DNA from 2 places in the Yersinia intermedia genome. Region 1 is predicted to be linked to the other one. Evidence: predicted binding sites of a transcription regulator. Region 1 holds the regulator's gene; the other holds the start of a gene.

Region 1 (3,570 bases):
CGGCAAACCACTCTTTTTTCATGGTGTTGCTTCCTAATATGCGTTGTGGCTCAAAAAAGGAATATTTAGAAAACATTTAAAATCTTTTAGAAAATAAATGGTATGATCTTTCTAAATGGTCACTTTCTGTTCACAGTACGATTAACAATGTACCGTTATTTATATCACTAACGCGCCATCTGCTTAGAAAAAAAAGGATTAAAGATGATTTTAAAGAAATCTGATTGGCACCCAGCAGACATCATTGCCGCCCTACGTAAAAAAGGCACAACGTTAGCCGCTCTCTCCCGTAAAGCAGGGTTAAGTTCATCTACACTTGCCAATGCGTTAACTCGTCCCTGGCCAAAGGGGGAATGGTTGATTGCCGAATGTTTGGACATTCATCCTTCCGAAATCTGGCCGACACGTTATTTTGATCCAAAGACAGGGGTACTTATTGACCGAAAAGTGAGGATACGCCCAGCTATTGTTCGGGCATAAAAAAACCCTGCCAGCTTATCGCTCACAGGGTGGAGGTGACCATTTCATCAAATCGCCGAACATTGCTTCGGCGGTTGATAATATTATCTCAGGGGCAGCTTTAAGCCCCTGCTACTACTTATTATTGACGAACTGCTCGCCCAGCTCGATATCTTTGTGCAACACATCAAGCATGCTTTCTAGCGCTTGTTGTTCAAAAGCACTCAGTTTGCCAATGTCTTTACGTTCAGCAACACCGTTTTTACCTAACAGGATTGGCTGAGCAAAGAAACGGGCATATTTACCGTCACCTTCAACGTAAGAACATTCAACAACATTGCTTTCGCCTTGCAGAGCACGGACCAGAGAAAGACCAAAACGTGCCGCAGCTTGCCCCATAGACAGGGTCGCTGACCCGCCACCGGCTTTTGCTTCAACAACTTCAGTACCCGCATTCTGGATACGTTTAGTCAGATCAGCCACTTCTTGCTCGGTAAAGCTAATGCCTGGAATTTGTGACAACAATGGCAAAATAGTAACACCAGAGTGCCCACCGATAACCGGCACTTCGATATCCTGAGGTTGCTTACCTTTAAGTTCAGCAACAAAGGTATTAGAGCGGATGGTATCCAGTGTTGTAATGCCAAATAATTTGTTCTTGTCGTAAACACCGGCTTTTTTCAGCACTTCTGCGGCGATTGCAACAGTCGTGTTAACTGGGTTGGTAATGATACCGATTAATGCTTTCGGGCAAGTACGCGCGATTTGCTCAACCAGATTACGGACGATACCGGCATTAACATTGAACAGATCTGAACGATCCATGCCTGGTTTCCGTGCAACACCAGCAGAAATCAGAACAATATCGGCCCCTTGAAGGGCTGGGGTAGCATCTTCGCCGCTAAAGCCTTTAATATTAACAGCAGTCGGGATATGGCTCAGATCAACCGCAACACCAGGAGTCACTGGCGCGATATCATATAATGAGAGGTCTGAACCGGAAGGAAGCTGGGTCTTGAGTAGAAGAGCGAGGGCCTGGCCGATACCACCAGCGGCACCGAGAACTGCAACTTTCATCCTATACTCCTTTTTATATTTAATTTAAATTTGCCGTGAATTCATCTATTTAGGCACCTTAATTTATTGTGATTTTAAACACAATCTATTAACAGTCAGATTGAGATATCACGCATCAAAAAGGCGCATAAGACTTATGTATTTTAGAGTAAATCGCTTATTCATTAATGATATAGCGCACATTATTCTAAAATTTACCGAAGTATTCATGACAGGTTAATCGGCGGTTACATTACACCCTTCTGTTACATCAGAACAACATCATTTTAATAACATTTTGGTTACTCAAGCCGAATGTTAATAAAAACTGATTTAGCATAATCGTAACAGTAAGATGATGTTAAAATTTCACCACACCTTGATATCAGCGCTTTTATCGCCAATACTCCATAGTCATGTTGAATAAAAATTCATTTATATGCATAATAATCCTATTCATTATTGACTGTTCAAGGCATAGAAAATGCGTAATCCAGCAAAACAAGAAGATCTTATCAAGGCGTTTAAGGCGTTATTGAAAGAAGAGAAATTCAGTTCTCAAGGTGAGATCGTTTTGGCCTTGCAGGAAGAAGGCTTTGAAAATATTAACCAATCCAAAGTTTCGCGTATGCTGACTAAATTCGGCGCGGTTAGAACGCGTAACGCCAAAATGGAGATGGTTTACTGCTTACCAGCAGAATTGGGGGTACCAACAACCAGTAGCCCACTAAAAAATCTGGTTTTGGATGTCGATTATAATGATTCGGTCGTTGTGATTAATACCAGCCCAGGAGCAGCCCAGTTGATCGCCCGCCTGCTGGATTCATTAGGTAAAGCTGAAGGTATCTTAGGTAGTATTGCCGGTGACGATACCATTTTCACAACGCCTGCCAGAGGTTTTACTGTTAAACAACTGCATGAAGCTATCCTCGGGTTATTCGATCAAGAGCTTTAATTCCACACCTTTATGTTTGGTATATATAGATGCGGCCTTTTGCGCCGCACTGTATCTTTGTTATTGTTATTCCATTCATCACACCTCCTTAGCCTTTAGCCAGGGCATACAGCTACTAATTCCCGCCTAAACCGCAAAATCATCCTACCGTTCTCTCTATTGCAGTCAAAACCGCCACGCAGTAACGCACTTTTAGTCAAAAACGCTTATTTAATTGAAAACATTATATTTTTAATCAAACATGTTGTTTTTTAGTCACTTTTTATTCCTTTTAGTTCTTAAAAAGTAGTCACTAACGATAAAGTGACCTTAAATATTATTAGCTTGCTATTAATATTCTCAGTTACTAGATGTATACTCATTTTCGTGACGCAAATCACACTTCATAAGAAGTGATAAAGAACAAATAGAGGCAACAACATGAATATTAAAGCTACCATCGCAACCATTAGCATCCTGTCTGCACTGTCATTTGGTGTTTTTGCAGCGGATTCCATTAATGAAAATCAGGCGGCAAAATTACAACCTATGGGCACCATCACCGTCAGTGGCCTTAACGGTGCACCCTCTGATATTCGTCAGGCGCTATCGGATAAAGCTGATGCTATGGGCGCTAAAGCTTACAAAGTGATCGAAGTTCGAGAAGAGAATAACTGGCATGCCACTGCCAAGATTTACCAGTAATTCGCGATAGATACATCAAACATGGCGTGAAGCCAAAATTGAAATAAAAGTTAAATAACCAGTAAAAACAATAAACTAAAAGTACAAAAAATCATTCAAAGCACTTTTAGGTTATTGAATCTGATTGAGGAAAAATCATGAAAATCAAAACTACCCTTACAGCTCTGAGTTTACTTTCTGTGGTTGCTTTCGGTGCATCTGCTGCTGAATCAGTCAATGCCGCACAAGCAAGCAAAATGACTGATTTAGGCGCAATCAGTGTGAGCGGTATTACCGGTGCTCCTTCTGATATTGAACAGGCCATTGCGAATAAAGCTGACAGTGAAGGCGCTACTGCATACAAAATCATTGGTGTGCGTGAAGACAATGGCTGGCATGCCACTGCCAAAATTTACAAATAAGATTAAACGCCAGGA
Region 2 (3,570 bases), 700 kb from region 1:
ACGCGTGCCAATTGGCTCACCATTAAACAGTGCCGGTAACTGATCCGCATGACGCCAACTGGCAATATCTACCGGGCGGCCTAATGAGCGTGCTGCATCCAGCGCTGCATTCACTTTAACTACCATACCATCGGTAATGATGCCCTGAGCAATGAGTTGCTCGGCCTTTTGCGCCGTCATTTCAGCAATCCGTTGGCCTTTGCCATCCAGAATACCGCTAACATCAGACAGTAAAATCAAATCAGCCCCAAGGGTGGCGGCTAACGCGGTGGCCGCCTGATCGGCATTCACATTCATCAGTTGGCCGTCGGCAGTAATACCAATGGAACTGATAATGGGCATGTAATCCGCAGCCAGCAAGGTTTGCACTAACGCAGGTGAACCCGGTTGAGCGTTACCCACATGCCCCAATTCGGCATCCAGTAGCGTTACCGATACGGTTCCGCCATCGCCCAAACACAAGCCAACAGCATTAATGTTATGTTTTACCGCCCAAGCCAGCAGGGTTTTGTTAGCGGTGCCTGCCAGTGCGCCGGTAATAATATCAATCTGGTCAGCAGGGGTGACACGCAAGCCGTTTTTCTTCACTACCGGCAAAGCGAGTTTTTTCATCAGATCGTCAACCAGACAACCGCCACCGTGCATAATCACTAGCGGGCGCTCATGCTTCTCGCGATAAGTCACCAATGCAGTAAACAGGCGTTCCAGCGCTTCTTCGCTGTCGAGCAATACGCCACCTAATTTAATGACTAACGGATTCATTTTTTTGCGCCTTATTTAATCGGGTAAAAATTCATAGGTCTGCGGGCATGAACGCAATTGGTTCGTATGACCGCAACCAGTTATTTCGGCTAGTGACTTACCTTGCCCCACAACAGAGACTCGGTTTCTGTAAAACCAAAACGTATATTCATGCATTGCACAGCCTGAGCTGCCGCACCTTTTAGTAGGTTATCTTCAGTGGCGACAATAATTAAATGTTCGCCTTGCACTGAGAAACCGATATCGCAGAAAGGCAAACCAACCACCGCTTTCAACGCGGGAACACCGTGCTGATACAACCGCACCAGCGGTTTATCCTGATAAGCATGGTGATACGCGTCAGCAATATCTTGCGCCGTCACACCCGCGTTCAGGCGGCAGGTAATGGTCGCCAGAATACCGCGGGCGAAATTACCCAAGTGGGGGGTAAAAATAACGGGTGTGCCAAGGTGAGCTACAATTTCTGGGTGATGACGATGATTGAACAAGCCGTATGGCTGCAAACTGACTTCACAGAAACTGTTGCCGATACTGGCCTTACGCCCTGCGCCGCTGACGCCACTGACTGCATTAATCACCGGCCACTGTGCTTCATTCAATAATTTATTATCAACCAACGGCTTAAGCGCTAATTGTGATGCGGTTGGATAGCAGCCAGGAACGGCGATCAACTGTGCCTGCTTAATCTCTTCTGCCTGCCATTCAGCTAGCCCATAAACGGCTTTATCCAGCCAGTCGGGATGTTTATGTTCAAAACCATAATACTGGCGGTAAAACGCCGCATCTTTCACCCGAAACGCACCGGAGAGATCGAATACGACACAACCGGCAGCTAAAAATTGTGGCGCTAAATCATGACTGACCTCATGGGCGGTAGCGAGGAACACAACATCAACCCCTTTTGCCGCCTGAGCCACATCCACCAAGGGTTGCAGCGGGAGATCAATAATGCCTTTTAGCTGCGGATGCAGGTCAGAAAGTAATTTTCCTGCATCTGCACTTTGCGCTGAAACCGTTAAACCGGTTATGTTCATATGTGGGTGACGACTCAGGTAAGCCGTAAGCTCGGCTCCGGCATAACCACTGGCACCAACAATTAGCGTATTCAACATGGGTTCAGTTCACCTTACCCTTCGTACTTGACGTTGCAGCAGTGCTCATTACTCACTTGCTGCCTACCTGCAACGCCAAGTCCTTTGGGTACAAAAATGTAATTCGGTATAAAGACATAAGTAGTCAAAACCGGTATTTGGGTTTTCAGCAAGGTTTTGCTGTTCCCCTCGTGATTGAGCGTTGACATTTTCGTAAATTTAAGGGTGTTTTTCGGTTCCCTTACGCTCAAGCTTAATGTATTTTTATTCATAATTACTGCATGAATATTGATACTATCCTAACCAAAGGCTGTCAACAGTGAAGATGAAATTACCTCCATTTATTGAGCTGTATCGGGCGTTAATCGCGACGCCATCGATCAGCGCAACCGATAGCGCTCTCGATCAAAGTAATGAGGCGTTAATCAACTTGTTGGCCGGATGGTTTGTAGACTTGGGTTTTCGCGTCGAGATCCAACCCGTGCCCGATACACGCCACAAATTTAATCTGCTTGCCTCTATTGGTGAAAAAAACATCGGAAAAGGCAATGGTGGATTATTGCTGGCGGGCCATACCGATACGGTGCCTTTTGATGAAGGGCGTTGGACCCGTGACCCGTTCACCCTGACCGAACATGACAATAAGTTGTATGGTTTAGGTACCGCCGACATGAAAGGCTTTTTTGCTTTTATTCTGGATGCGGTGCGCGATATCGATGCCAGCAAACTGAGCAAGCCACTGTATATTCTGGCGACCGCCGATGAAGAAACTACCATGGCGGGCGCGCGCTATTTTGCCGCCTCCAGCCAGTTGCGCCCAGACTTTGCCATTATCGGTGAGCCAACCTCGCTGCAACCGGTGCGGGCGCACAAAGGGCATATTTCCAATGCTATTCGTATTACCGGCCAGTCCGGGCACTCTAGCGATCCAGCTCGTGGGGTTAATGCCATTGATTTAATGCATGAATCTATCACTGAATTGATGAAGCTGCGCACCAGGTTGCAAGAGCGTTATCACAATCCGGCGTTTACCATTCCGTATCCCACCATGAATTTTGGTCATATTAACGGCGGTGATGCGGCAAACCGTATCTGTGCTTGCTGTGAATTGCATATGGATATCCGCCCGTTGCCAGGCCTGACATTAAGTGATCTGAACGGGTTGATGACCGAAGCGCTGGCTCCGGTAAGTCAACGCTGGCCGGGCCGTTTGAGCATTGACGAACTGCATCCGCCGATCCCAGGCTATGAATGCCCAACCGATCACCATATGGTAGGGGTTATCGAGAAATTATTGGGTGAGCGTACTGCGGTGGTGAACTACTGCACCGAAGCGCCGTTTATCCAGCAAGTGTGCCCAACCTTGGTGCTGGGACCCGGCTCGATCGATCAGGCCCATCAGCCAGATGAATTTATCGATGTGGCCTTTATCGAGCCAACCCGCGAGCTGATTGGTCAGTTGGTTGACCATTTCTGCCAGCAGTAATTACCTCTTATGGGGTAGGCGATCAATTTTGCCTATTAGGAAGACTGATAACCTGACCTTGGTAATTAAATTTCAGCAATATCCCTAAAATTGATGTTTTTTTGCTAAAAATAGTGTCAATTGGAGTATGGAATTGAACGTGGCGAGTGGAATTGTCCATCTCGGCCTTTTGGGTGAAATTAATTTACAAAAAGAAACCATAAAAGTTTATACCCAAAGTCATTGGCGTTG

The links. Region 1 encodes ArgR, which controls arginine synthesis, uptake and breakdown. Its sites were predicted from a motif close to ANTGAATAAAAATACANT; they were not measured.
Region 2: the regulator ArgR is predicted to act here: its motif matches at 2,109-2,126, upstream of argC (N-acetyl-gamma-glutamyl-phosphate reductase).

The regions. Positions count from the first base shown of each region.
Region 1 covers NZ_LR134116.1:4,176,229-4,179,798, forward strand. Annotated here, with positions in the region: gene EL015_RS19070 (DNA-binding protein) at 1-22, opposite strand, end outside; gene EL015_RS19075 (helix-turn-helix domain-containing protein) at 205-480, shown strand; gene mdh (malate dehydrogenase) at 595-1,536, opposite strand; gene argR (transcriptional regulator ArgR) at 2,000-2,470, shown strand; gene yhcN (peroxide/acid stress response protein YhcN) at 2,891-3,154, shown strand; gene EL015_RS19095 (YdgH/BhsA/McbA-like domain containing protein) at 3,292-3,555, shown strand.
Region 2 covers NZ_LR134116.1:116,218-119,787, reverse strand. Annotated here, with positions in the region: gene argB (acetylglutamate kinase) at 1-762, opposite strand, end outside; gene argC (N-acetyl-gamma-glutamyl-phosphate reductase) at 852-1,874, opposite strand; gene argE (acetylornithine deacetylase) at 2,179-3,339, shown strand.